DNA from 4 places in the Pseudarthrobacter sp. As-47 genome. Region 1 is predicted to be linked to each of the others. Evidence: riboswitches for the same ligand, from Rfam matches in the RefSeq annotation. Region 1 holds a riboswitch; each other region holds the start of a gene.

Region 1 (7,014 bases):
ACAGCGGTGCTTACCTGGTTTATGCCATAGGCGGTAATGAGCCGTGTATCGGTATCAGAGGCAAAGGCCAGGGATGACGCCCCGTTTCCGGCCAGGAATTCCCGGATTTGGTCGGCCGTTTCGTAGGGCGCGATGTCCACGGCGACATAGTTCACGGCAGCGGGAGAGCTTCGCTGGACCTCGGCGAGCACCCGGGTTCCCGGCCCGCAGGCGCCGCACTCAATGGAGAAGAAAAAGAGCACGCTCGGTTTCGATCCCGGCACCGACACCTGCTCCCCCTGGCTTGTCAGGGCGGTAAACCCGGTGCCCAGCGCCGGGTCCTCCCCCGCCCCGGCTTCCCGCGTAGCCGGGTTGGACGTCAACGATACGAGCAGTGCTGCTGCTGATGCGGCGGCAAGCAGCAGTGCGAGGAGATTCCGCACTGAGGGCCATTTCGGCGGCGCCGGAGCCCCGTCCGTTCGCGCGGCCGGACGGGTCGTCATCGGTTGGTGCGCGCCGTGATTCTGCCCGGGACGGGATCTGGACCTGACCCGGCACCGGGGGCGCAGCAGTCCTCCGTGTCCCCTGAAGCGGCTTTCCGGCGGCGCTGGAGCGCCCGGACCAGGACGCCCGCGGCCAGGAACGCGGCGGCGGCAATGACCCATGGATTTGCCAGAACGGAGCCCGCCGCGCCCAGGGCGCCGGCCGCGATTAGCAGCGGCAGCCCACAGCACAGCACATGGAGCAGGAAAAAACCGCCGACAGCCCACGCTGTCCGGTTGCTCCGGTCCTTTGTCGTAGTTGGCACGCGGGTTCCTCTCAGCGCTCCGGGATCCTGACAGGGCCGGAGCCGTCGCAAATTGTCAGGCTCTTAGACCCAGTGTTGACCTTCCCCTATAGCGGAAGGTCAATACCGGTAAGGGAAATGCCCTCAAATGGGGGCTGATCCTGGGAGTGCTAAACCGTTCGACCGCCCTATTGGCGGGCGGCGAGAAGCTCCTCCATGTACCCGATCTCGGACAGCTGGGCCGTGGCAATGGAGCGGGCCAGGGAGGTCACGGCTTGATCATCGGTGCGGGCAAGGATTGCTTCTGCCATCTCGACCCCTGCCCCGTGATGCTCAATCATCAGCTCAAGGTAGAGCTTCTCCGCTTCTATGCCGTCGGCCTGACGGAGTCTGGCCAGGTCCTGGGGAGTGGCCATTCCCGGCATCGGAGTGACGCCGGAAGTCCCGTTCGTTTCCGTTCCGCCGTGAGTGCCATGGCTGCCGGCCCAGGCCATCGAGGGTTCGGATCCGGCCTGGGGCAGGCCCCATACCGAGAGCCAGCCGTACATCTGGCCGGACTGCTGCTGCTGGGACCGGGCGATATCGTAGGCCAGCTGGCCTATTTCGGGGTCCTCGGTGCGGTCCCGGACCGTCAAGCTCATGTCCACGGCCTGGAGATGGTGGGTCTGCATATCCCGGGCGAACCCGGCCTCCGGGCTGCCTTCGCCTGGGACTCCGGTCCGCGCAGTCAGGCGTCCAACCGCCCACCCGGCGAGCAAGACCAACACCAGCGCGGCACCGGCAGCGGTAACGCGCCAAAACATAGATTTTGCCGTCATCACTTGCGCCCAGGGGCGTCCAGTCCCCCCGTGCAAGTGGCTCCAGGCTCGGGTGCATCCGGTGACTGCCAGTATTTGGAGACAAAAAGTTCGATCCGCTCGTCCTCTGGCGAGTCAACCCCGACCTGCGCTCCCCAAGCTGTGAGCATGATGGGCGAGCTGGTTCCTTCCAAGGGCGAGAGCACGGCATAGGTGTCAGGAAGTGCGCCCTGCAGTGCTTCGGCCTGCGCAGCGGTGATCCTTGCCGGGTCGTACGTGGCCCAGATGGCCCCGTGCTCGAGTGCGTGGACAGCATTCTCGTCCGGTACCGGCTGGCCGTAGACGCCGCAGTTGAGCCAGACCGGCGAGTGGTCCCCACCAACCGGCGGAGCCTGTTGATAGCTGACCGGGTCCTTGACATGGTTCGCGCTGAGGCCGCTGAAAGTCTGCAGGCCGGTAACCTCAATGTCCCCACGGGCCTGCGGCGCTGGATCGTTCACCAGGGCGAGCAGGACCAGGCCGACCACCACTCCGACCGCTGTAAGGGAACCGATCACGGCGGCGATCCTGCGTCTCGTAGCCCGCCGCGCCTGCTGTGCCTTCACCAATGCCAGTTTGGCAGCGCCGTCTTGACGTGCCTGTTTGGATGACTTGCCGCTCGTCATAAGGAACCTCGTGGAGCGGTGCAAGGGTTATGTTGCATGTCTTCTGTTTCCATTCTGCCTGCCCGGGACGGGCCGTACCGCTGATCCGGGCGCTGGATGTGATGTTCTTCCCTCCAGTGTTGACCTTCCCCCGCGGTGGAAGGTCAATACTGGGGTGGAAATGCCATCAACAGGGTGTTTCCCGGGCGGTGCGCCGAACTCTGCCAGCCGGCCGGCCCATTCAAGTTCACCTGGCAGAGGTGGGGAACCCATCAGTGACGGCCCTTCGGCCGTCTTGGGGTGAAGCCCCTGAACCGCTATGCAGCCATGTCCGGTGCGTGCGGGCAGGGGCCGGGTTATTGTTCCTGACCCGAATCCGACAGCTAACCCCGCAGGCGCCGGCAGAAGGACATTTTGTGAACATCCACACTCCTGCCGGGGACTCCCCTGTGCCCGGTACGCACCCGCCCGCCACGGCAAGGCCCGCCAGTGGGCGGCGCCGCGCCGCACCACTTCAGGGCAGGCGCCGGGCGGACCCGTCCGCTGACGGGTCATCACGCCACCGTGGACGCAAGGCCGCGCTGGCAGTCATTGCCTCCAGCGTAGCCCTGACAGCGTCGCTGGCCTCCGCCCACGCAACCACCCCGCGCGCCACTACCCTCCCCCAAACACAAGCAGCAGGAACCACCGCGCCAGCGGATTATGTGCCCGTGGCTGCCGCCGCCGGAGCGCAGCTGAACTTCGAACGGACCGAGGTGACAACCAGCCCAAGCCCTGCTGCTCCGCCGCAACAAAAGACGCATGCCGCAGAAACAGCTTCCCCCGACAAGGCAACAGCACCCCCGCAGGGTTCCGTAAAGGCGGCTCCAGCTCCCCCGCAGGTTTCCGTAAAGGCGGCTCCAGCGCCGGGAGCCAGGCTCAGCTCCCCGGTACTAAATCCGGTGACCAATTCTCCATTTGGATACAGGACCAATCCGCTGACCGGGTCGGCAGGTGAACTGCACACCGGCCAGGACTTTGCCGCCGGCTGCGGCACGGAAGTCTTCAGCGCCGGCAAGGGCACAGTCATCGAAGCGGGATTCAGCCCCTACGGCGGCGGCAACCGCATTGTCATTGAGCATGGGAACGGCCTCCAAACGACCTACAACCACCTCGAAACGATCGGTGTACAGATAAACCAAGCGGTCGAAACCGGCTCGCGGATCGGGATTGCCGGTACAACCGGCAACTCCACCGGCTGCCATCTGCACTTCGAAGTTGTTGTCAACGGCCAGACAGTCGATCCCTCGGCCTGGTTGTAAATACCGGCGCCAGCGCCTCCGGTTCTGCCGCATACCCCCAGATGGGCACCCGGAGAGTGCGGCATCCGGAAATTACGGAAGGGCTGAAATTGAGGTTACGGACGGGACCTCCCGGGACCGCGACGGTGGCGGCATGGAGCGCGGGCGTTCTTGCCGCTGCCGTCATGGCTGCCCTGGCCGGTGTGGGCTACTCCGGTTCAGCCCAGGACCGTTTACTGTCGGACCCCGGCGCAGTTGTGCGCTGGGGTCTGCCGCCGGTCCTGGTACTGCATCACCTCGCGTTGGCTGCTGTCGCCGGGACGTTGATTTTCGCCGCTGCTATCCTGCCCCGGCACCATGGTCCCAAGGAGCACCCTTCAATCAAGGTGGCGCTGAGAGTAGTGGCGTGGGCAGCGGGGGTATGGGTGCTGGCCGCGGCGGCGGTTCTCCTGCTGACGTATGCCGATATCGCAGGCCGGCCTCTGAGCGGCGACGCCGAGTTCACGGACCAGCTCTGGCTGTTCGTCACCGACGTCGCGGCCGGCAGGGCCCGGCTGGCCATCCTGGTCATCGCCGTCCTGGTCAGTATGCTGGTCGTCGCCGTGCGCTCAGCCGTTGCGCTCCTGGCTACCGCCGTGCTCGCGCTTTGCAGCATCATCCCGGCCACTGCAGCAATCGGCCATGCTGCGGGAAGCGTTGATCACATCGGCGCCAGTAATGCCCTGGGCCTGCATGTGGTGGCAGGAACCGTATGGGTCGGAGGCATCATTGCCCTTGCCGCCGCCATTCCCGCTCTCACCCGCCCGGGAACGGGCCACACAGCAGCACAAACCGTCCTCCGGCGCTTTTCGGTCCTCGCCGGCCTGACCTTTGCCTTGGTCGTTGTCACGGGGACCATCAGTGCGCTCTACCGTCTGGGCAGTATTGACGGGCTGGTTTCCCCCTACGGCGCGTTGCTCCTGTCCAAGACGGCCGGGACCCTGCTCCTCGGGCTGTTGGGCCTAATTCATCGGCGACGGGTCATACCGGCATTGGCTGTTTCTGGCCGCCTGCCCCGTCTGCTGTGGCAGGTACTTGCGGTCGAACTGCTGATCATGGGCGCTGTCATGGGCCTTGCGGTCGCTCTGGCCCGCAGCCCCTCACCCGTGCCGCTGGAACCAGACCCGGACGCTACTCCAGCCCAGATCCTCACCGGATACCTGCTGCCTCCTGAGCCCGATATCACTGTGTGGTTCACCCAGTGGCGGCCTGACTGGCTGTGGATCACTGCAGCTATCCTCGCAGCGCTCTCCTACGGGCGGGCATACACAAGTGCCCGTCGAGCCAGGATCGCGTGGCCCAAACGCTGCCTGCTTAGCTGGTTCAGTGCCCTGATACTGCTGACCTTTATCACCTCCGGACCTCCCGCCGTATACGGCCCCGTCCTGCTTAGTGTCCATGTCGCCGGAACGATGGGAATGGCCCTGCCGATACCGTGCCTCCTTATGGCTGCACGGCCCTTGAAGCTGGCCCTGAAAGTTCTGCCGGAACGGACTGACGGCAGCGTTGGGCCACGGGAAGGCATTCTGTGGTTTGCACATATGACTGCCAAACCAGGGCCGCTGATTTCCGGACTGACTCTGGGATCGCTGACCGTCCTGTTTTATCTGACACCTGCCCTTGAACTGAGCCTCCGCGAACATCTGGCGCACGAAACCAGCTTGGTACTTTTTCTCACCGCCGGCGTTTTCTTTGTCACTGCGATCCGGTCCGGTAGTGAAAAACCAGGATCCCGGAATTTCAGGAACGCTGCCCTCACCGCAACATCAGCAGCAATTGGAGCGACAGGCCTTCGTTTCCTCAAGCCTGCAGGAATTGAACAGGAATGGTTCGCAGGTCTTGCACGCACATGGGAACCCTCCGCGGCTGCTGACCAACACCGCGCCGGTCTGGTACTGCTCCTCGCCGGCGCGCTCTCAGCAATCCTCATCACCGTCTCCCACAGCAGGACCACCTCCAAGCCGGACCGACCACACGGGAAAACGACGGCTCAGGACCACACAACAGCAGAGGAGTGATTCGAATGCCCACCCGCAGCATTGACCACTCCCGCGGAACCGAGAGGGACCCTGGCCACCGAGGTAAACGCTGAGGGTTCTCGATTCAGCTGGTCTTGAAATCCATCGTTCTAGAAAATGAAAATGCGCGTTGTTGGTTCCGTCACTGCTCTCCGTCACGCATTGATTGCAGGTAGCGTCTGATCCGGAAAGCCCGCCGGTCCCCCATGGATGGGCTTCTTTCCCCCGGCGCTGGATCGATGGAAAATGGTCCAGCCGCGACATAGCCGGTGAGGCGCGGGGACAATGACCGTATGAGGATAGAGCTGCTCCACATCGAGGACTGCCCCAACACGGCAAAAGCACTTGAGCAGGTGGAAGCTGCCCTGGCAGCCATGGGGCATGAAGATGTCTCAGTCCATCTGCGGCACATCAGATCCCCGGCCGATACAGCAGGGACCGGATTTGCCGGTTCGCCTACGATCACAGCAGACGGAGCCGACATCTTCCCCGACGGAGCACCCAGCAACGATCTCGCATGCCGGATTTACCCCACACCCGAAGGTCATGCCGGTGTACCGACGGTCTATCAAGTGATGGAAGCCCTGAGGAATCATGGCCTCTGACACTTACCGCCAATGTTCCTGTTGCGGGCGAACAATGCAACGCGAAAAACTTCATGCCCTCGGCACCGAACCGGCGTATATTTGCCGACGATGCGGGCTCTGGATCGCCTTGCGGCTCCGTACCCCAACCTGAGTCACGCCACTCAACGCCCGTCCTGCTTACAGCGGCAGAGGAAAATTTAACCAGCGTTTCGCGGGGCGAACATGATTACTGCCACTCCGAGCAGGCAGATGACGGATCCCGCCACGTCCCACCGGTCGGGCCTGAACCCGTCAAAGACCATGCCCCAGGCCAACGACCCGGCAACGAACACACCACCGTACGCGGCGAGGATCCTGCCGAAGTGTGGATCAGGCTGCAGCGTCGCGGCAAACCCGTAGATACCGAGGGCTATGACTCCCAGCCCGGCCCACCACCACTCCTTGCCCTCCCTGACGGCCTGCCAGACCAGCCAGGCCCCTCCAATCTCAGCAGCGGCGGCCAAGACGAATAACAGGACAGTTCTTGTAATGGTCACCGTTCCATCATGAATGCTTGGGTACGGACCGGCGGATTGTGCTGAGGTTGCCTGAATTTCCGTGCTGACCACTGTTGACAAAAACACTCGGTGAGCAGGACTTCGGACATTCGTGCACTCACCTTCGGAAAATGACAGCGGACTACGTTAGTCCGGGAACCCCGTTGATTCTTGGAACTATGTACCGAAACTGGGTGCGTTGGCACCGATAGTCATTGATAGTTGCGAGACGAGGAGCACGATCGTCATACTCCCTGACTGCGCCCAGTTGGGGCACACCCCAACCTGACGTCAGGAAACATTGAAATGACCGTCAGAATAGGGTGCGAAAACCAGTTCCTGCACAT
Region 2 (7,014 bases), on a different replicon from region 1:
TCCGTGATCCGGCGGTCGTCATGCAATGTGTGCCCTCTTTAGCGTTTGGGACTGGATCCTGGTGTCCATTCGATGGATAAATCTACCCGGTGGCAAGTCTTTTACCAACCCTTTCGAAACCGTTTCCCGGAACTGTTGCCGGGGCAACAGACAGGCTGGATGGGTGGGCGGTGAAACGGCAGGGCGGCTGGGTTGGCAGGCCGGCTGGGCCGGACTACGAGACTACGACGGCGCAGCCGCCACCGGCCGCCGTATCCTCCCGTCGCCTGCGTAGATGTTTAGGCTGGTTCCCCTGCTGAAGCCGGCAAGTGTCAGGCCGCTGGCCTCGGCCAGTTCCACTGCAAGGCTGGATGGCGCACTGACGGCAGCAAGGACGGGTATTCCGGCCAGCGCAGCCTTCTGGACAAGCTCGAACGAGGCCCGTCCCGAGACCTGGAGGACCGTGCCGCTGAGAGGCAGCAGGCCCTCACGCAGGGCCCATCCCACCACTTTGTCCACGGCGTTGTGCCGCCCCACGTCCTCCCGAAGGCACAGAAGGTTCGCGCCGCCGTCGTCCTCAATCCGGAACAGCCCGGCAGCATGGACGCCGCCGGTGTCGTCGAAGAGGCGCTGGGACTTCCGAAGGATGTCCGGGAGCGAGGCGAGCACTTCGGCGGAAACGCTCAGCGGATCTGCGGCGGGACTGTAGTGCGAGGACTTGCTGACGGATTCGATGGAATCGGTGCCGCAAATGCCGCACGAACTGGAGGTGTACACGTGCCGGCCCATGGACGGAGCCTCTACATCCGGCCGTAACTGGGCCTCGACCACGTTGAAGGTCTGCACGCCGTTTTCGTCTTCCCCTGCGCAGAAGCGCAGCGAGACAAGTTGCCCGGAATCCCAGATGACGCCCTCGGACACCAGGAACCCGGCCACCAGGTCGAAGTCGTGGCCGGGGGTCCGCATGGTGACGGAGAAGGACATGCTGCCCAGCCGTATCTCCAGCGGCTCCTCCACCGCAAGGACGTCCTCCCGGTACCGGACCGGAAACTCAAGGGCATTCGGCGAGCCATCCAGCACATACTTGTGCACCTTGCGGCGCTGGGTTACGCGTCCCATGTCCCACCGTTCCTGTTCATGATTCCATCATCGCAACCGCCCCGTGGTGATGCCAGCGCAGCCGGCCGTTCCCGGGCTTGGTCAGCCAAGGAGTTCACTCCAGTCCACCGGGCCGGTGGCCGCCGGCTTGGCAGCTGTCCTGCCTGTCCTTCCGGCGCTGCGCGTCTTTGGCTTGGCATTGGGGTCAGGGGGCGCCGGGATGGGCGGCCCCCAGGGCAGGGCGAAGGCTGGCACCAGCTCACCGAGCTTCACCCCGTGGGGAGGAACAACCATGACGCCGTCGGCGGAGGCCAGCCCCCGCATCATGCCCGGCCCGGTGTGCTGGGCCGGCGAAGCCATCCCGTACAGCAGCCGGAACGGCATGAGGCGGGTGCGTCCCGGCTCGGGCTCGAGGGTGGTTCCGCACGGCACCTCCTGTACCGTCGGCATGCTGCCGTGCCCCAGCGCCGCCAGCAGCGGGGCCCCTACCGTGGACAGCGCAATCATGGCGGCGAGGGGGTTGCCCGGCAGGCCCAGCACGAAGCGCCCGTCCGGAAGTTCAGCCAGGACGGCCGGATGCCCCGGACGCATGGCTACGCCGTCGATGATCAGCCGCCCGCCCAGCTCAGCTACGGCCCGGCGAAGGTGGTCGGTGCCGGATTTTCCGGTCCCGCCTGTTGTGATGACGACGTCGGCAGGCAGGTCCGGTGCCCCCGGCACCTCCGGGACCACGTCCTCCAGCGCGCCCAGCCACTCCGCATAGGAATCGCCGATTCTCTGCTGCCCGCCGGGGATCCCGCCCAGCATGCCCACCACTGCCGGCAGCTGCGGGCCGAAGGTGTCCCGCACCTTGCCGGGGACGGGCACGCCGCGGCCAACCACCTCGGAGCCGGTCAGCAGAAGCCGGACCAGGGGCTTTCCCTGGACCACAAGTTCGTCATATCCCGCCAGGGCGGCCAATGCCAGGTGGGCGGGGTTGAGCACCACCCCGGCCTTGACCAGGACGTCGCCCTCGGAAGCCTCCTCCCCCGCCTTCCGTACGTGCTGGCCGTTGCGGGGCTCGCCGGGGCGGGCCGTCCCGCCCGTCACCAGGATGGGCAGTCCGTCCTCGTCCCTGTCCAGCCGGGCGCTTTCGCTGCGCAGAACAGACTTGCCACCCGCGGGGATAAGTCCTCCCGTGGCGATGGGACTGGCCTGGTGCGGGGCGAGGGGCGTTCCGGGCTCAACCAGGATCCACGGTCCGGTGCCGTTGACCGCCCAGCCGTCCATCGCCGACGACGCATAGTGGGGCATGTCCTGCAGCGCAACGATGTCCTGGTCCAGTTTTCGTCCGAGGGCAAGCTCCAGCGCAACCGGCCCGGCGGGAATAGGCTGGGCAGCGTCAAAGGCGGCCCGCCGGGCTTCGTCCCACGTGTGGTCGAGGTGCCGTGGATGGTCGGCTTCGGGTTTGCTCGGTTCCTCCTTGGCGTCGCTGGTCATTCGCCGGGAGTCCCGGCGGCTTCAGCATCGTAGTCGGTGGCCAGGGTACGGGCCACGGCCAGCGCGGATTCCATGGAAGCGGCGTTCGTTGCCTCCCCGGTTCCCGATGCCAGCCCTGCGGCATAACCCGCAATAAAGGTGGTCAGCGGGGCAGCCGGACGGACCACCGAGTGGGCGGCCACACCGGCCAAGGCAAGGATGGCGTTGACGTCCACCTGGACATCCTCAAGCTCATAGGCCTGGAGCAGGGACCTGCACCACTCCTCCAGCGTTTCATCCTGACTTTTCACGAACGTGCCTCCCAAGTTAACTGCGGCTGCGCCGGCCCTGGCCCTTGTCCTGGTTTCCGGCGGCAATCCCTAGTGCGGCGGCATCATCCCACGTGTCCACGTCTGCCGTGGAACCTGCGGGGACGGTGACAGGCTGCACCTCCAGCGTAGCAAGGAGGGAGCGCACGGAGCCGTTGATTAAGGCACCGCGCGACGACAGTTCCGCCGCTGACTTTATTAACCCGGCCGTGCGGTAAATGCCGGCCAGCGGCTGGAGGACACCGTCACCCGAACGGGCCATGACGCCGTCATTTTCCCCCGGGGTCAGCGCGTCCTTCAGTGCCGCCACGGCGTCCTGGACCAGCGGCATATCGCACGCCAGCACCAGGGTGTACTCCGACGTGCTGGTGCCGTGCCGGGCAAGGGCGTCCAGTCCGGCCGCGATGGCTGCAGCCGGACCCGCGAATTCCGGCTCTTCACGGCACCAGATCACCCCGGGAGCGGAAGATTCCGGCCGGGGACCCACTATCACGGTGCTGGAGGCACCTGCGGCAGCAGCAAGCGCATGCTGCAGGAGAGTGGCGTGGTGGAAGACAAGGTCCTGTTTAGGCTCTCCGCCCAGCCGAGACGACCGGCCGCCGGCCAGGATGAGGGCATCGAAGGGCAACGGGTTCTCTTCCACTCCCCCAGCCTAGTCACCAAGGGCATGGCGCGGGGTGGGGTCAGGCGGCGCGCTCGGGCAGCAGGAACGGGTCCCAGGCAGGGGTGGGTTTTTCGAGTTCCTTGATTTGCCAGATGGCTCCGTGCGGAGGCTCCGGGACGAAGCGCAGCTTCCATCCCATCTCGGCCGGAGTGTGGTCGCCCTTGACGTTGTTGCAGCGCAGGCAGGCCGCCACCAGGTTCTCCCAGGAGTCGGCACCGCCGCGGGACTTGGGCTGGACATGGTCGATGGTGTGGGCCGCTTTTCCGCAGTACGCGCACCTGTGGCCATCACGCCTCAGCACTCCGCGGCGGCTGACAGCCGTGGCCTGGTTGTATCTGGGACGGATATAGCGGTTGAGGAGGATAACGGACGGCCGCCCCAATATCTCCTGGGGTCCCACCACGGGATCGTCACCCTCGGCAACCACACTGGCTTTGCCTGTGAGCACAAGCACCAGCGCCCGGCGGAACGTGATGACCGCCAGCGGTTCATATCCAGCATTCAGAACGAGAGTGCGCATGCACGTACCTCTTCACGGCCGCACCCGTCAGGGGCACGAGGGCCGGCTGCCCTCGGCATGTCCGGGCTATGGATCGACACCACAAGAGTAAACATAAAAGCGCACTATCAGCTAATCGCTGTTTTCCAAAACTGCCGTGTCGGGTCCCTTGGCGGGCTTTACCCGTGCGTCTGCGGGCTGCACTCCGCCGGCGTCATCCTTAAAGGGAAGAACCCCTGCCGCGGGGCAGGGGTTCTTCGTGCCGTCCATATGGGACGGCGAATGTGAGGCTCGTTAGTTCACGCGGATGAAAACGGGGCCGGAGCCAACGTTGGCGCTGAATACCACCGTCTGGTTTCCGTTGTATCCACCGTGGACCGCCTGGCCGTTGCCGGCGTAGACAGCGATGTGGGCCATGCCCGCGCCACCGTCGGCGTAGTAGATGAGGTCGCCCGGCTGGGCTTCCGCGGCGCTTACGGTGCGGCCCAGGGAGAGGTACCCTGCAGGCCAGTCGTGGAAGTTGATTCCCACTGCGGCCAGGGAGTTGGTCACCAGCATGGTGCAGTCCTGGGTGACGCCCAGCTGGGCGTATGCAGCGGAGAGGATGGCTGCGCCCTTGCCGCTGGCGGAAGCGGCAGGAGCTGCAGCCGGTGCAGAGGCGGTGGTCACCTTGGCGGTCACCTTGGGGGCTGCGGCAGGCTGGACGACGGCGGGAGCCGCCGGCTCGGCTTCCTCGACCTCAACAGGAGCGGGCTCTTCTTCGACAACAGGCGCAGGCGTGGTGGTGACGGCCGGCTTTTCGAAGGTGATGGCGATGGTGGAAGCGGCGGAGATCGGCGCCTCGACGGAGGACTCAACTTCAAGGGTGGACGCCGGAGCGGAGTCGCGCTGGACGCTGGAGTCTGCCGCGTTTGCGGCGATGCCGCTGCTCAGCACCAGGCCGGAAGCGGCAGCAATAACCGCTGCCTGGCGGCCCATGCCACCGGCGTTGTCGCCGACAGCCTTGGCGATCACTGCGATTGAGTTGGTCTTGGTGACTTCGGCGCGATGCCGTGCGGTGGCAAGAGTAGTCATCAGTTCTCTCTTTCGTTTTCCTCAGGCCGTTGTGGGCACCAAGGGGTTTGGGCGTGCCGGCATCTTGGGGGTACGCCGGCACGCCCCGAACGGGGATGTGGTGTTTGCGGAAAGCGTGATGGAGCAAAGAAATAGTTCTTGGGCCCGAAGGCCCAAGAACTATTTGTTAATGGTGAAGAAGGCGGAGCTTCCGGTGGCGGCCACCGAGTGAAGCAGCGTGCCCTGGGACGGGTTGAGAGCGCTGATCATCATGCCGTTGCCGACGTAGATGCCTACGTGCGCGCCACCGTTCTGCATGACCAGGTCACCCGGCTGCGGGGTGGAGGTGGGCGTCATTGCCGTCCAGGCGTTGACGCGCGGGATGCTGATGCCGGCCTGGGCGTACACCCACTGCGTGAAGCCGGAGCAGTCCCAGCCGTTGGGGGTGGTGCCACCCCAGACGTAGGGACGGCCGATGCCAGTGTACGCAAGTGCGGCAATGCCGGAGGTGGAGGCCGAGGAAACCGTTTCGGCAAGCTTCTCAGCTTCAGCTTCGGGAGCTGATGCGGTGGAGGCCGTCCGGGTTCCGGCAGCAGTCCGGCTCTCGGAATCGGTCGACTGTACCCGCACAGGTGCCGGCTTCGGAGCGGCGGTGGTCTTCACCACGGGACGCTCGAAGGAGACGGTGGCGGTGGGTGCTGCAGTCACCGCGAGGGCGGACTGGGCAGACCCGGACTCGGTGGAAGCGGAAACGCCAGCGGTAGTGTCCGCGGCGCTGGCAGGCAGGCCCATGCTGAGGATGAGACCGGAAGCGGCTGCGATAACGGCAGCCTGGCGACCTACTGTCCCGGCATTGGCACTAACAGCCTTGGACACGGTGTCCAAGGGGTTGGTACGAACCGTTTGCGCACGGTGGCGCGCAGAATGATGGCGTGAAGACACGAAGGTAGCCTCTCCCAATGCCTGCGAGGTGAGCTGTCGGATTCGGATGGGAGTCACCCGGCCACTCCGCTTCCAAGGAAGCTTTGCGACTTAACCCCAAGGCCTTCGCTGAAGCAAAGACCAAAATTGGTTCCCCCGCCCCTGCCAGACGATGAAATGCGAACGGACCTTGAGCGGTGGCAGAGCTAGGCAATCCGCACAAGAGCGTCAACTTCGGAAAAGTTGACGCGAGTTAGACGGTACAGCAGTTTTCGTTGAATGTCACATTCAGGTCACGGCGGGTCATGATGATTCGATAGCCGTCCCTCATTTGACTACAGCCAACCCGTGGGATCGACGACTTCGCCGTTGACCTGGACCTCGAAGTGGAGGTGGCAGCCTGTTGAAGCACCCGTGGTACCGCTGAGCGCCAGGACATCGCCGCGGGAGACCGTCTGGCCCTCGGTGACACTGAAGGACGAGAGGTGGTTGTAGGTGGTCTCCAGGCCGTTGCCGTGGTCCACGACAACGCGGTTTCCACCGCCGTACTGGTGCCACCCGACGAACGTCACGGTGCCGGCTGCGGCTGCCAGGACCGAGGTGCCGCACTGGGCCACGTAGTCCTGGCCGCGGTGGAAGTCACCGGAGCCGCCGGTGATCGGGCTGACCCGGTAGCCGAACGGGGAGGCAGTGGACAGCGCGGCCAACGGGGCTCCGAGGCTTCCGGCCGAGGCTGCGCGGGACACGGAACCGGCGGACTGCGCGCTGAGCAGCTGCTTCAGCTTGCCGTCGGGATCCGCCTGGGTCACCACGGCAGAGCGGCTGAAGTCGATCTGCGCGCCGGCCTCGGCGGATACCTGTGGCTGCGGGGTAACAGCCGAGGCTGCCACGGGGGTGACGCTGCCTGCATTGTCGGTGGCCATGACGGGGCTGGTTGCCGGAACGGTCACGGTCAGCACCAGCCCGGTGGCAGCCAGCGCGATTCCGGCTTTCTGGCCAATGCCGCTGGCGGA
Region 3 (7,014 bases), on a different replicon from region 1:
AGTCAGGGCCTGCGGGGCAAGGGACGAGATAGATCCTGCACACCCGGGGCCGGCTCCAGCTGCCGCAGGAGGCGCAGGTTGAGCCAACAGAACACCGCAAGCCCCAGGTACAGGCATAGTTCCATCACCTCGCCATATTCTGAGATAACGAAAGTCGGTTCCGGCCAGATTAGTAGGCGGAACAGGCGATAGCCCGCGGCCAACAGGAAGGCCGGCACGAGAAAGAGCGGTGGAACGAGCAGGTGTTTGGGCGCAACGTCCCGCCGTGAGCCGACCGCTGCCCACACCAGCGGGGCACATGCACCGTACAGGCTGGCAAGGAGCATGGCGGAGGGGACCAGCTCCTGCACTCCCCGGAGGTTGTGCAGGTTGGTCTCCCCCTGACGGTTGACCGCATCCAGGTCTTCGGGGGTGTCCCAGCCAAAGATGCGCTGGCCCCAGGAGATCTCCTCGCCCGTGAGAAACCAGACGCCGAGAGTGACCACACCATAGAGCAGTGCGATGCCCAGACGCCCGGCCCGGAGCAGGCGGAGGGTGATCAGGGGCAAGAAGATGCATGCGCCCAGCAGGCAGAGAACCTGGAGCCATTCGATCAGGGAATCCTCGTCAACCAGCCAGAGATAGAGCTCCTTGAAGGGAACAGTAGCCGCGGCGACAACGGCGAGGATAAAGGGAAGCAGGGCCACCAGCAGCGCCTGGCGCGGGGCGATTCCCCAGGTCTGGGAATCGGTTCTGAACCGTACAGCTGCTGGGGTGTACCACCGAGGGATGGCTGGCATCTTGCCTCCTTGACAAACTGGCTGGGGCCAAGTGTCAGTCGTTGATTCACAAGCGATTCCCCAGCGTCCCATGCCCAAAATCTGCTAGGGAAGATTCACGGGGAAGTTATGCGGGTTTCCGCACCCGCATTTCGAGAGGTACACAGCCGGCCCCCAGCCAGTGGCGAAGGGTGAAGAACAAGCGCGCGCAGTAGGCTGCCGGGCTCAGCTGCCCTGGCACCGACCGGTTGCCGCAGTTTGTTCCGGACCATAACGAGGTCCCCCGGTGGTGTGCCTGCATCACTTGGCCGATCGGTTTGCAGGCCGCCGGGAGTCCCGTCGAGTTTGACCCGGGCCGTGGCAGTTTTGCAGTTCTGATTTTTCGCCAGGGTCAGCGCAGGACGCCCAGGGCGTTACCTACGATGTCGAACAGGTCGGTGTTGTCCACGCTGCCGTGCAGTTGCTCGGAGCCTGGGCCGTAGGCGTACACGGGCACGTCGGCGCCGGCGTGGTTGCCCGAGGCGTAGGTCAGCCAGAGACTGGCTTCCTTGGAGCCGTCCTTGACGTGGGGCGGGTCGCTCGGGGTCCGGAAGGTGGCGGGGCCGAAGTTTTTCGGGTCCGTTGCGCCGGTTCCGTTGGTGATCCCGGTTGAGCGGTCCGTGTCCTTGGAGTTTCCGTCGGACCGGGTAGGGGTGGAGTTATTGGCGGGGTTGCCGGAGTCGACGTTGACGGGGGGTCCGGCTGCTTCGGCATTGGTGAAGGTGCCCTTTTCGATGATGTTGAAACCCCCGGTTTCGTGGTCTGCGGTGACGATGACCAGGGTGTTGCCGTCCTTCTTGGCGAAGTCCAGGGCTGCGGCGACGGCGTCGTCGAAAGCTTTGACTTCCTCCAGGGTCTGGGCCGCGTCGTTGTCGTGGGAGCGTTTGTCGATCAAGGCACCTTCAACCTGCAGGTAAAAACCCTTGCCGCTGGTTTTCCGGTCAAGAAGCTCGATGGCTTTCTTTGTCATCTCCGACAGGGAGGGCTCCTTCGCCTCGGGATCTTCGGGGTTGTCCTGCTTGGCTTTTTCGACGGTCAGGTTTCCCGTGTTGAACAAGCCAAAGACCTTCTCCTGTGCGGCCGCGTTCAGGGCTGTCCGGGTGGCAGGGATTTGGTTGGAGACTGAACCCAGGATTGCGTAGCCCTGCTCCTTCAGCGCGGTTTCATTCGAGGCATCGAAGCGGCCCAGGCCGCCACCGAGAATGACGTCCGCGGTGCCGTTGCGGGCAATCTGGTCTGCGATCGGGGTCACCCGCACATCACTGGCAGGCAACGGTTTGCCGGTGATCTCGGTGTCCTGGCACGCGTCGGCGGAGTAGTCGGGTCCCTGGCAGCCACGGGACAGGACGTGGCTCACCTGCCCGGCCGGCGACGCGTCGGTAACTTCGGCGGTGGAGACATTGCCGGTGCGGTAGCCGGCCTGCTTGGCCAACTCCATGATCGTCGGCACCACGGCCCCCTTGGCGTCCACCCCGAGGGCAGCGTTATAGGTTTTAATCCCGGAGGCCCAGGCCGTGGTTGCGGCGGCGGAATCGGTAACCAGTTCCGGATTAAAGTCGGCCTGGCCCGGCTGGCCGGACTTTTTCTGCACAGCGTAGGTGCTGACGGAGCCGTGAACAGGGAGGGTTTCCATCACCAGCCTGCCCTCGGCCCCGTAGAAACGCTCCCTGCCCGCCGTGACTTGGGTTCGGCCCATGCCGTCACCAAGCAGGTAGATAACATTCTCGGCTGTGGCAGGTGCTGACTTCGTGGCGTTAAACACCGCGTACCAGATCATCCCGGTTGCCACGGCTGCTCCCAGGACGACCCAAATGATCCTGCGTATCTTCCGTTCAGAGTCGGCGGGCGTGACGGCGGCCGGAGCTTGTGTCATCGGCGGTGCTTTCCTGTTCAGCGGCGGGGGCGTATGTCGGCTTCAGGGGCGGCGGTGTTTGTAGGGCTGGCCCTAGACGGTACCGCAGCCGCAGCGCCACCCATGGGTTTCTCGAAGCAATGGAATTGGATCCATTCAGAAAGGATACGGCTCGTGTTCCAGGACATCGAGTAAGTGCAGGACAACTCAGCCTTAATCCGGTTGGGCCGGCCCTGCCTTACTAAGCGGTGAGGCCCACCAGCGGGGTCTGTTCCAGAGGCAGCCCTTAAACAAGAGCCTCCTCGCAAGTGCCCGACGGAAAATGCAATTCGTCTTCGTCTTCTGTTTTCTAAGAGCGTGTTTCAGACTCCCGAAATGACTACGTGGCCGACCGGACAGGAATACGGGCACAGGGCAGTACATGGAGGCGGCAGCGCAATTGTTCATCCCTGGTCCTTAGTGCCGTCCTTTATGCATCCAATAAGAGGATCTGCGGCTCTGCGTTATGCAAATGTGACAACGTCGTGGGTTTTCGAGTAGGGTCAGACGCGTGCCGGTCTCAGAATGCGGCACTCCTGAGCAGATTGCCTAACTCTGCCGCTGCCTCGGGATCCGTTCGCATCATTCGTCCGGCAGAGACGGGGAAACCAATTGTGGCCTGCTTCGGGCAGGCCTTGGGGTGAAGCCGCGACTCCTGCCTTGTGCTGGAACTGCGGCCGGGTGTCTCCCATCCGAATCCGACAGCTAACCCCGCAGGCAGTGGGAGAGGCCCTTTCATGTCCATTCGCCGTGCTCACGGCCGCCACCGCGCGGTCCCCGTCCACACCAGCGCCCTTGCAGTCCTGACCAAGTCCGTCACCGACAACGCCGGCGGTGTGGGCCGCCAGGCGGCCGTCATCGCAGCAGCTTCCGGACTCGTTCTTACCAGTGGCGTTGCAGCCCAGGCAGCAGATGCCCCGACCCAGCGCGAGGCAGAGCCGGCCTCGACCCTGGAGGTTGCCAGCCAGGTCCAGGCGCCGCTCAGCGCAGACTCGACAGTCCAGATTTCCTACGAGCGCCCCGCCGTAAAGACGACGCCCGCTCCTGTCATCGAAGCGCCAACGCCTGTCGCCGTTCAGGCACCCAAGGCGGCCGTGCCCGCCGCGACTGCCGTCGCGAACGCCGCAGCGCCGGCCAAGGCCCAAGTCACCGTCACCCCCGCCCCTGCTGCCGCGCCGGCAGCCGCCCCGGCAGGCGGAGTCAACGCCACCATGGTCTCCTCGGCCTACGCCCAGATCGGCATGATCCAGGACTGCACACGACTGGTCGAGAACGCTCTTAACGCTGCCGGCATCCCTGTCGGAGACCTCGGTCCGATGCAGTTCATGAACTACGGCACTGTAGTCTCCGATCCGCAGCCCGGTGACATGGTCATGCAGCCCGGCCACGTAGGAATCTACGTCGGCAACGGCCAGGTTCTCAGCTCCGGCCTGAACGGCAAGAACGAAACCGCCGTTCACCCGCTGACGTGGATGACGTCAAAGGGTGCTGTCACCTTCGTACGCGCAGGCTAATAAATTTCTGAAGGCCGGCGATTCGGTGCCTTGGGGGCGGCGAATCACCGGCCTTCAGTATCTCTTGAGCAGCATGGGCCTCTGAACGCCGGTTTTTAAACTACCGGCCTGTTCGCAAGGACCAGACCGGCCGCTCGGTCACAGTTTGGGTACGGCCTGCCGCGACTGCTTCTTGTCGGCGTGCAACTGGCCCTCATGGAGCGATCTCGGCAGGAGCCTGGCTTCCAGACGTGCGGGAAGAGTATTGGAATCTCGTAATGCCCTTTTAACTTCCTGAACGTCGGCCCATGTTGGAGCCCCGGGGCCGGGTTTCGCGTTTGCAGCAGCGGAGTAGACCTGGAGTTCGTAAGCGTGACGGAGCCTGGTCAGTGATTCGATGGCCGGGCCGTTGAACCGGGCTTGATACATCAGCCGGCTGGTGAAATTCCGCGGTGTTTCCGCGGGGCTCGGACGGTAACCATGATCAACGGCGCTTTCGGTCGTCTCGGCCCAGGCGATGCTGGCTGCTTGTCCCGGACTTGACCTGAGAAATCGGCGCTTTCGTCCACCGGATCTGACGATGCGGACCAGAAATGGTGCGGAGGCCAGAAGTAGCAGGGCCAAAACCGCGCCCGTGAAAACGCTGCGATCCATACCGGAAGGGGCGGACGTGCCCGGCGTGCCGACGCCTGGAGGTCCTGGGGCAGGAGTCGGGGATATCCCGATGTCCGGCACGGGCAAGCCTTCGGATCTGAAGTCGTCCTCTACCGCGAGCCCTTGAGGAGTTGCCGGTTGCTGCGCATAGCCGGGGACGACTCCGCGGGAAGGAGTCGGTTCGAATCTAACCCAGCCGGCACCGCGGAAGTACAGCTCTGGCCAGGCATGGGCGTCCTTGGAATCAACGGCGAATTCGGGCAGCTCTTCCCCGCCGACCATAACGGTGTTCCCGGTTGGGTCCCCTGGGGCGTAACCGACGGCGACGCGGCTCGGGATCCCGGCCAGCCGTGCCATGACAGCCATGGTTCCGGCGAAGTGGACGCAGTAGCCGGCTTTTACTTCAAGGAACCGTCCAATGACTTCAAGGCCGGTGCCATCGTAGTTTCCTTCGACGGGTGCCTGCAGGGAGTAGGTGAAGTCGCCACCCCGCAGGTAATTTTGGATGGCCATTGCTTTGTTGTAGGGCTTGATCAGGTCCTCGGTGAGGTATTGTGCGGTTTCCCTGACGATGGGTGGAAGCTCCCCGGGCAGGGAGCTGAACCCGGCATCGACCTCATCTTCCCTGACAGGGCCCATGCCGGCCAGTGACTCACTCGTTAACTCCGGTGTTGAACTGATCACCTGATAGCTTTGCCAGGCTGCTGTCTCCCCCTTGGCCGACAGCACAGTCAGGTTTCGCGGGTCCCATGTCCACCTGCCATCAAGTCCAGAGATGCTCACCGGGGCATAGGGTGCCAGCAACCAGGGACTCGTAAAACTTCGGGTATCGATCCGGGTGGTGATCACACTCCCGCTACGGACCGGAAGGCCGGCTCTCTTTCCCATCTCCCTGATGCCGGACCGGCGCGAATCCAGGCGTGGGTCCGGCTGCCATCGTTTGCCCGAAAAGTCCTCCAGTGTCGCAAGCCGCAGATACAGTGGTTCATCGGCAGTGGTGGCATACGTGATTCGACCAAAACCGTCAGGCTCCCTGAGCGAGTTTCCCAGCGTTATGCTTGGGTCGAGCCCGGACGCGGCGCCCCACCACTGCAACCGGGCTCCCTGGGGAAACGTTCCTGCGTTGAAGCCCGGGATGACGGTTGGCAGAAAAAGAGTCAGGCTAAGCGCGGCCGCCCCGAGAGACACAGCACGAGCGAGGTAGCCGGCAGTTGAGTGCGCTGCCCGGCTGTGTACATCAAAGCTTTCCCGCCACTGCCCCGAGCCAAGGAGGAAGATGTAGCCGGCGGCCGCTGCAGTAAACGCGGGAACACCCACGCTTTCGGGAATGATGACTGCGGGGATGGAAAGGACAGCCAGCAGGGGCAGGCCACTGGTCGCCGGCATCCTGCAGGTGATGGCCAGGGTATCAACGAGCACTGCCGTCAGACCGATGGTCGCGCAGGTAATCAAAAGGATTCCATCACCAGGGACCACCGGTGCCAACTCGGATGACACGGTAAGTTCGGCGTTTTCGAGCAGAAAAGCCAACCGGTCTCCAGCCTCGGGCCTCGGAATGATGCCCAGAGTGCTTTGCTCACGGAAAAATTGCCAGATCAACGCCCCCGCAAGGGCCACAAGACCCGCACCCATGATGAGGGCAGGGGGCCAACGGAGGCTCCGCGCCCCTGCCGTCGCCCCCAACACGGCCACGGCAGTAGACACTACGTTTGGAAGCCAGCTCCAGCCATCAAGGACTCCATGGATGCTGAGCGATACAAGGACCACTGCCGCCACAGCTGCTACCGACACCATCAAGTGCCGCTGACCGCCAGCGGTCTGTGCGCGCTGCTCCGGTGAGCGCCACTGCTCTCGTGGATCGGGCGCCAGGAGCGACCGGCGTCTTATCGTCGTGGCGGTTTCCATCGAGATGACGTTCTGGCCCGTTACAGAACTAAGGAAACAGATGGATCAGAACCGTCAACGAGATACTCCTCAGCGCACATCGTCTCTTGTGCCCGGAGAAGGTGCTTTTGCCCGTAACAGATCTCCTGCCCGCGGAGCCCCTGATTAGTTGGCGTCATGGATACCTTCCTCACACTGCCAAAGGAAGAGCCCGGGACCCGGGGCCGGACGCCTCGCAGGAATAACAGCTCAAACGCGTTACTCCGGTGAAAAGTTCCGTTCCCCCGTAGATTCG
Region 4 (7,014 bases), on a different replicon from region 1:
CCGAGGCGTTCGGCATGGTGGTCACCGAATCACTCGCCCGGGGGATCCCCGTGGTGGTGCGCGATGGCACGGGCGCCGTCGAGGCCTTGCGCCTGGGAATGGCGGGGAAGGACGACGACGGCGGCGCGGTTCCGGGAGCGAAGGTAGCCTTCCCGGCGGATGATGATCCTGCAAATCCCGCCCTGCTGGCCCAGGCACTTCGGCGCTGGCTGGAAGATGCCGGGACCCGGGATGCCTGGCGGGCACGGGCCCTGGAGGCACGAGGCGTCCTGCCGGGCTGGGAACAGCCAGCGGCCCACGTGCTGGCCGCAATCAGGGGGTGACGCTGACAGCCTGGGGCATGAATCAGAGCCGCGAGCGGTGCCCGGCGAAGAACTCACGCAGCAAGGCGGCGCACTCGGCCTCGCGCACGCCCGGATACACCTCAACCCAATGGTTCAGGCGCCGCTCACGGAGAACATCGAACACCGACCCCGCAGCTCCTGCCTTCTCGTCCCAGGCGCCGAAGACCACCCGGGGGATTCGTGCCAGGACAATCGCGCCGGCGCACATGGCACAGGGTTCAAGGGTCACCACCAGCGTGCAGTCGGCGAGCCGCCAGCCGTCTCCGCTGCCGCCGTCGAGCAGGGAAACCTGGCGCAGCCGTTCCGCCGCCTCGCGGATGGCAACCACCTCGGCGTGCGCGGTGGGGTCGCCCAGCTCCTCCCGCTGGTTCCGCCCGGAACCCAGCACGGAGCCGTCGGGCCCAATCACCACCGCTCCGATGGGCACGTCCTCGGTATCGAGGGCGCGCCGGGCCTCGGCGAGGGCAAGGCCCATCCACGCGTGGTGTTTCTTATCTGCGGAGACCATGGCTCAATGATAGTTTCGAAGGATACCCAGAGCCCGTGACGCACATCCGCCGGGAGGCACAGTGAGCACAGTCCGAGACCGCGTGGACAAGTGGATCAAGCCGTACGCCGCCTTGTGGCTGACCATGATCATCGGCGGGACGCTGGTGATCGCCATGGCGCTCCTGGGTGCCGAGGTCTACTCGGATGTCGTGGACGAGGAAGGCCTGGCCAGCCTTGATATTCCTGCGCTGGAATACTCACAGTCCTTGCGGAACCCGGAGATGGACGCCTTCGCCACAGGATTCACCAACGTCGGCGGCGGGATCGGCATGCCCATCCTGGCGAGCATCCTCACAGCCTGGCTGACCTTCCTGAGCAGGACATGGCGGCCCATTGTCCTGGTGGGCGGGGCAGCCCTGGTCTCCACCCTGGCCACCACCCTGGGCAAGCGGCTTGTCGGCAGGACCCGTCCTGACCACTCCGAGGCCGTCCCGCCCTTCGAGACCTCGCCGTCGTTTCCCAGCGGCCACACCCTGAACACCACCGTGGTGATCGGGGTCCTGATCTACCTCATGTGCCTGCAGTTCCAGGTGCTCTGGGCCAGGATTGCGGCCATCACCGTGGGGACGATCTTCATTATCGCCATGGGCCTGAGCCGGGTCTTCCTGGGGCACCACTGGATGACGGACGTGATGGCGGGCTGGTTCCTGGGGCTGGCGTGGGTGGGCATCGTGATCCTGGCCCACAGGCTGTTCCATGTGATGCGGCGGCGCGAACACGCGGGCCCGGCACCCACCTTCGAACATCCGGTCCTGCGCGAGGACCAATCCGGAGACGCGGAAAGCACCACCGGTACCGCCCCGACGGCGAACGGCGGCGGTGCCCCGCCAAGGGTCGACGACGGCGCTTCCCAGTCGGGCACGGGCGGCGGACGGCAGGGGAGCGGCCCGGCGGCCGGGTGATAGTTTTGACCCATGCGCACTCTCGTTGTGGACCACCCGCTGGTCGCCCATAAGCTCACCGTCCTGCGGGACAAGAACACTCCGTCCCCGGTTTTCCGGCAGCTGACGGAGGAACTGGTGACCCTCCTTGCCTATGAGGCCACGCGAGAAGTCCGCACCGAGCCCGTCACCATCGAAACCCCCGTCAGCACGACCGTGGGCACCGCGTTCACCAAGCCCACCCCGCTGGTGGTTCCCATCCTTCGGGCAGGCCTGGGCATGCTGGAGGGCATGACCAAGCTGGTCCCAACCGCTGAAGTGGGCTTCCTGGGCATGGCCCGTGACGAGGAAACCCTGGACATCATCACCTACGCCGAGCGCCTCCCCGAGGATCTCACCGACCGGCAGATCTTCGTGCTGGATCCCATGCTTGCCACCGGCGGAACACTGCGCGAAGCCATCAAGTTCCTGTTCAAGCGCGGCGCCTCGGATGTCACGTGCATCTGCCTGCTCGCCGCGCCGGAGGGCCTGGCCAAGCTGGAGGAAGAACTCTCCGGCGCAAACGTCACCATTGTCCTGGCGTCCATCGACGAGAAGCTCAACGAAAAGTCCTACATCGTTCCGGGCCTGGGCGACGCAGGCGACCGCCTGTACGGCATCGCAGGCTAGGACTCAAGCCTTTCCCGCTTCCCAACACAAGGCTTAGCCTGTGCGCATGGACTGGAAACTGGAACTCGTTTTTGTGCCCGTGTCCGATGTGGACCGCGCCAAAGACTTCTACGTCAACAAAGTGGGCTTCAACGCCGATTTCGACGAGCGGCCCAGCGACTCCATCAGGTTCGTGCAGCTGACCCCGCCAGGGTCTGCCTGCTCCATCTGCATTGGGGAAGGGCTCACGGACGCGCCTCCCGGCACAGGCTCAAACCTGCAGCTCGTGGTCGATGACATCCAGGCCGCCCACGCTCAGCTGAAGGCCAACGGGGTGGAGGTCAGCGATGTGGACGTGCAGGACTGGGGCCATTTTGTGTACTTCGCCGATCCCGACGGGAACCGGTGGGCGGTCCAGTACATCCCGGGCCGGGACGCACTGGACCGCGAGGGGCACGCTGCTTCGGTTTAGTACCAGTTGTTGGCGTAGTGGAAGTTCAGTGCTCCACACGGGGACTGGTAGCGCTCCTGGATGTAGTTCAGGCCCCAGTTGATCTGCGTACGGTAATTGGTGAGGTAGTCGGCGCCCGCGCTGGCCATCTTCTCGGCAGGCAGGGACTGCACAATGCCGTAAGCGCCGCTGCTCGGGTTGGTGGCCGTGGTGGTCCAGTCTGATTCCTTGGTCCACAGGGTCTGCAGGCACTGCATCTGGTCGGCGGCCCAGCCGTAGGAGGCCAGCTGGCCGGCAGCGTAAGCCTGTGCCCCTGCGGGGTCGTTGACCGCGACGACGGGCGCAGGCTCCGGAGCGGGCGCCGGTGCCGGTGCGGGTTCAGGCGCCGGGGCCGGCGCGGGTGCGGGCTCGGGAGCGGGAGCAGGGGCCGGTTCGGCTGCCTGCGGTACCACGTTGATCGGCTCAGCTGCAGGAGCGGGAGCCGGGTTCGCCTGGATTTCGCTCTTTTCGATGCTCAGTTTCGACTGTGCCTCAACCGCCTGAGTCTGCGTGGCTGCCACCTGCACTGCGGTGTCGGTAGCCTGGCCCGCGGCTCCAACGCCTACAAGGAGGGCGCCGGACGCTGCGAGGATGGCAGCGCGCTGGCCGAAGGACGGGGTTTTGCCTGACGTGCGCGGGGCGCGGGCTTCAGGGCCTGGTTTCGGGCGTGCTTTACTAAGGAACTTAGACATGATGGATCGCCTCTCACACCTGCGGAGTTAGCTGTCGGGTTCGGATGAGGGCATCCGGCCACACGGAAAAATCACGTGCTGGCTTAACCCCAAGGGCAGTTGAATGCCCGGGACTGTTGGGTCCCCCGCCTCTGCCTATGCTCAAGCGGAATCCGGGAAGCGGCAGAGCTTGGCGTCATCCGGATATGCGGCCCGAACGGGAACCGCACCCAATCGACGGTACAGGAGTGCAGCGCTTAAGTCACATTTTGGTAACAGGGATCACGCTAGCGGCGCGCCGTCTTGCGCCTGAACTTGCGGCAGTGGGAGCTGGAGCACGAACCGGGTGCGGCCGGGCTGTGATGTCACCGTGACCTTGCCCCCGTGGGCCTCAACAATGGACTCCACGATGGAAAGCCCCAGGCCGCTTGTTCCTTCCGTGCCGGATGCGCCAGGCCCTTCGCTCTTGCCTGTCCGGGCCGCGTCTGCGCGGGCGAACCGTGCGAAGACCTGGTCCACGAACTCCGGCGGAATGCCCCCGCCGTCGTCCGTTACCGTTACCACCGCGGCACCCTCCGGCGTCTTCCCCACCCCGGTGACCACGGTGGTCCCCGGCGGCGTGTGCTTGCGCGCGTTGGACAGCAGGTTCATCAGCACCTGCCGCAGCTGGGACGGATCCCCGTTCATCACAACGGGCTCGTCGGGGAGCTCCAGTCGCCAGGTGTGCCCGGGCGCCATGACCTTTTCGTCGCTGACGCCTTCCACCACCAGCTGGTTCAGGTCCACCTCGCTGAGCTTCAAAGGCTGTCCCTCATCAAGCCGCGCCAGCAGCAGCAGGTCCTCCACCAGTGCCGTCATCCGCTGGGACTGGCTTTGCACCCTGGCCAGCGACTTTTCCCCGTCAGGAGTGAAGTGTTCCGTCATCCGCATCAGTTCCGTATAGCCGCGGATGGCCGTCAGCGGCGTGCGGAGCTCATGGGAAGCGTCCGCCACGAACTGCCGGACCTTGGTTTCGCTCTTCTGCCGCGCCTGCAGCGCGTTGGCCACGTTGTCCAGCATCAGGTTCAGCGCATGGCCCACGCTGCCCACCTCCGTTGCGGGATTGGAGTTCGACGGCGGCACGCGCACCGCAAGCGCCACCTCGCCGGCATCCAGCGGCAGCTGTGAAACGCGGGTGGCAACCTCGGAAAGCTGCTCCAGGGGCTTCATGGTGCGGCGGATCAGGACCGTTCCCACCAGGCCGATCAGGAGAAGTCCGCCCAGGGAGACAAAAACGAACGTCCACACCAGGGATGCGAGCGTGCTTTCCTTGGCGGCCAGGGGAAGTCCTGTCACCAGGACGTCACCGAAGCTGGTCTGGATGGCCAGCAGCCGGTAATCGCCGGTGGACAGCGTCCTGTCCACCGGCTGCACGTTGGCGGGCAGGGCCAGCAGGACCTGTTTGTCCTCCGTGGACAAGGGGGAGCGCGTGGTATTCGAGGTGAGGAAACCGCCGCTGTTGACCTGGCCGTTGAGGATCCGGGCGTTGAGGGTTCCGACGCTTTGGCCGCGGGCGTCCAGGGGATCCCTGCCGTTGAAGCCGCCCGAGGGAGGGCGGCCGGGATCGTTGGAACGGTCTGCGGCCTGGCTTAGCTGGTCATCGAGTTGCCGGGTGAGGAACGCGTCCATCGAGGCATAGCTCGCCACGCCCACCGCCCCGCAAATGGCGATCAGCAGGGTCATGGCCAGGAGGACAAGGCGGGTCCGCAGGTGCCAGGTGCCGGGCTTCAGCCAGCTCGGGGGCTGCGGCTCCGTACTGTGCGCTGACGCCATCGCTTTCCTACTCCGCCGGCTTGATGACGTACCCGGCGCCCCGCACGGTGTGGATCATCGGCGGGTGGACGGCGTCCACCTTCTTGCGCAGGTAGGAAATGTAGAGCTCCACGATGTTGGCCTGGCCGCCGAAGTCGTAGTTCCAGACCCGGTCCAGGATCTGCGCTTTGCTGATGACGCGTTTGGGGTTTTCCATAAGGTAGCGGAGCAGCTCGAACTGGGTGGCCGTCAGCTGGAGCTCTTCCCCGGCGCGGGTCACCTCACGGGTGTCAACGTTGAGGACCAGGTCTCCCACCACCAGCTCGGCGGTGTCCATCGCGGCCACGCCCGACCGCTGGACCAGGCGGTGCAGGCGAAGCAGTACCTCCTCCATGCTGAACGGCTTGGTGACGTAGTCGTCCCCGCCGGCCGCGAGGCCAACGATCCGGTCCTGGACGGCGTCCTTTGCGGTGAGGAACAGGGCGGGAACCTCGGGCGCGAAGGCGCGGATCCTGCCCAGGACCTCGACGCCGTCGAAACCGGGGATCATGACGTCAAGGACCAGGACATCCGGCCGGAAGTCTTTGGCCATTTTCACTGCCCCGGGACCGTCGGCGGCAACTGCCACGGACCAGCCGGCCATGCGGAGGCCCATGCTCATGAGCTCGGAGAGGCTCGGCTCGTCATCCACCACCAGGGCCCTGATGGGGGAGCCGTCCGGATGAGTGAGCGTGGGGAGGTTGTTTGTCATGGAGTGGGAGGTGGCCATGGAACAACTCTCCGATCATTGGTTTAAGCCCGGCTATGGCTTTCCTGTGCGCAAGCTGTGAATCCCAGCCTAGCGAGCTGGATGCGTGGAGGGTCCCAAGCGTGTAATCCCCGCGTCCGCGGCCGCCCGGACGCGGACGTTCAAACGGCGGCATATCGGGCTTCGGTATGCCCAACCATCAGCTCCGAACACAATTTTTTCTGTCCAAAAGCGGGGGCGGCTGGACACGCCACCATGGTGAAGAGCGAGATTCCGCTATCAGACGCTCTGGTGAACGGATCAATCGCAGGACGCTCTTTGGTCGAACAAAATTCTGTAGACCACGTGGAGAAAGGCAGAACGCCGGATAACAAGCGTTATTTTTTACAGCGTCCAGAATTGTGATTTGGAACACTATCGCGGAATTTGTCTCATTATGCGGACGATCGCGTCCATTGTTACTTGCAAGTTGCCATTGTTACGCTGCACACTTCCAATGTGAACAAGAACTCAACAGCACCTGCAGCCGCAGAATATTGGCCCAGCACATCCGCTGCTGCCGACATGCGCTGTTGTCGAATGCACGCCTGACCTTCCCACCCTCCGAAGTTCTTAGGCATTCGCCCCCAGCCCAGCGTCGGGCGCCCCTCCCCAGTTCGCATTGCGGGGATTCCCAGCATTCGGGCCGCGATGACGGCCATTCACATTGAGGTAAGCATTCCATGTCAGTTGCATCCGGATACGTCCACATTTCTGTCCGTAACGCCGCCAAGGCCGGCCAGCCCTCGGGCCTCCGCCCCGGGTTTGGACCGCGCCCCGCCCTGGCGCCATCATCATCTGGAAGCAGCTTCCCCTCCCAGGGCTACGCGCCGCAGGGCTTCAACCCCAGCTC

Evidence for each region. Region 1 has a riboswitch for cyclic di-AMP ahead of AC4BCK_RS21105 (M23 family metallopeptidase). Riboswitches for the same ligand answer to the same signal wherever they lie in the genome.
Region 2: linked by a shared signal. The riboswitch ahead of AC4BCK_RS04485 (C40 family peptidase) and the one ahead of AC4BCK_RS21105 (M23 family metallopeptidase) in region 1 are both predicted to bind cyclic di-AMP.
Region 3: linked by a shared signal. The riboswitch ahead of AC4BCK_RS00835 (NlpC/P60 family protein) and the one ahead of AC4BCK_RS21105 (M23 family metallopeptidase) in region 1 are both predicted to bind cyclic di-AMP.
Region 4: linked by a shared signal. The riboswitch ahead of AC4BCK_RS03850 (aggregation-promoting factor C-terminal-like domain-containing protein) and the one ahead of AC4BCK_RS21105 (M23 family metallopeptidase) in region 1 are both predicted to bind cyclic di-AMP.

The regions. Positions count from the first base shown of each region.
Region 1 covers NZ_JBYZMU010000002.1:40,158-47,171, reverse strand. The annotation lists gene AC4BCK_RS21125 (TlpA family protein disulfide reductase) at 1-422, opposite strand, end outside; gene AC4BCK_RS21120 (hypothetical protein) at 479-787, opposite strand; gene AC4BCK_RS21115 (DUF305 domain-containing protein) at 955-1,584, opposite strand; gene AC4BCK_RS21110 (thioredoxin-like domain-containing protein) at 1,584-2,168, opposite strand; cyclic di-AMP (ydaO/yuaA leader) riboswitch at 2,446-2,620, shown strand; gene AC4BCK_RS21105 (M23 family metallopeptidase) at 2,624-3,508, shown strand; gene AC4BCK_RS21100 (bifunctional copper resistance protein CopD/cytochrome c oxidase assembly protein) at 3,634-5,544, shown strand; gene AC4BCK_RS21095 (thioredoxin family protein) at 5,838-6,149, shown strand; gene AC4BCK_RS21090 (YnfA family protein) at 6,329-6,667, opposite strand.
Region 2 covers NZ_CM177088.1:961,065-968,078, reverse strand. The annotation lists gene AC4BCK_RS04520 (alpha-mannosidase) at 1-26, opposite strand, end outside; gene fdhD (formate dehydrogenase accessory sulfurtransferase FdhD) at 223-1,098, opposite strand; gene AC4BCK_RS04510 (molybdopterin molybdotransferase MoeA) at 1,180-2,556, opposite strand; gene AC4BCK_RS04505 (DUF6457 domain-containing protein) at 2,553-2,846, opposite strand; gene mobA (molybdenum cofactor guanylyltransferase) at 2,863-3,507, opposite strand; gene AC4BCK_RS04495 (HNH endonuclease) at 3,548-4,048, opposite strand; gene AC4BCK_RS04490 (NlpC/P60 family protein) at 4,322-5,101, opposite strand; gene AC4BCK_RS04485 (C40 family peptidase) at 5,261-5,956, opposite strand; cyclic di-AMP (ydaO/yuaA leader) riboswitch at 6,027-6,200, opposite strand; gene AC4BCK_RS04480 (M23 family metallopeptidase) at 6,337-7,014, opposite strand, start outside.
Region 3 covers NZ_CM177088.1:168,539-175,552, reverse strand. The annotation lists gene AC4BCK_RS00845 (hypothetical protein) at 3-779, opposite strand; gene AC4BCK_RS00840 (alkaline phosphatase) at 1,150-2,670, opposite strand; cyclic di-AMP (ydaO/yuaA leader) riboswitch at 3,226-3,422, shown strand; gene AC4BCK_RS00835 (NlpC/P60 family protein) at 3,426-4,202, shown strand; gene AC4BCK_RS00830 (transglutaminase TgpA family protein) at 4,341-6,629, opposite strand.
Region 4 covers NZ_CM177088.1:796,589-803,602, forward strand. The annotation lists gene AC4BCK_RS03825 (glycosyltransferase family 4 protein) at 1-323, shown strand, start outside; gene tadA (tRNA adenosine(34) deaminase TadA) at 346-852, opposite strand; gene AC4BCK_RS03835 (phosphatase PAP2 family protein) at 914-1,795, shown strand; gene upp (uracil phosphoribosyltransferase) at 1,808-2,443, shown strand; gene AC4BCK_RS03845 (glyoxalase superfamily protein) at 2,490-2,894, shown strand; gene AC4BCK_RS03850 (aggregation-promoting factor C-terminal-like domain-containing protein) at 2,891-3,604, opposite strand; cyclic di-AMP (ydaO/yuaA leader) riboswitch at 3,610-3,772, opposite strand; gene AC4BCK_RS03855 (sensor histidine kinase) at 3,866-5,395, opposite strand; gene AC4BCK_RS03860 (response regulator transcription factor) at 5,403-6,143, opposite strand; gene AC4BCK_RS03865 (winged helix-turn-helix domain-containing protein) at 6,845-7,014, shown strand, end outside.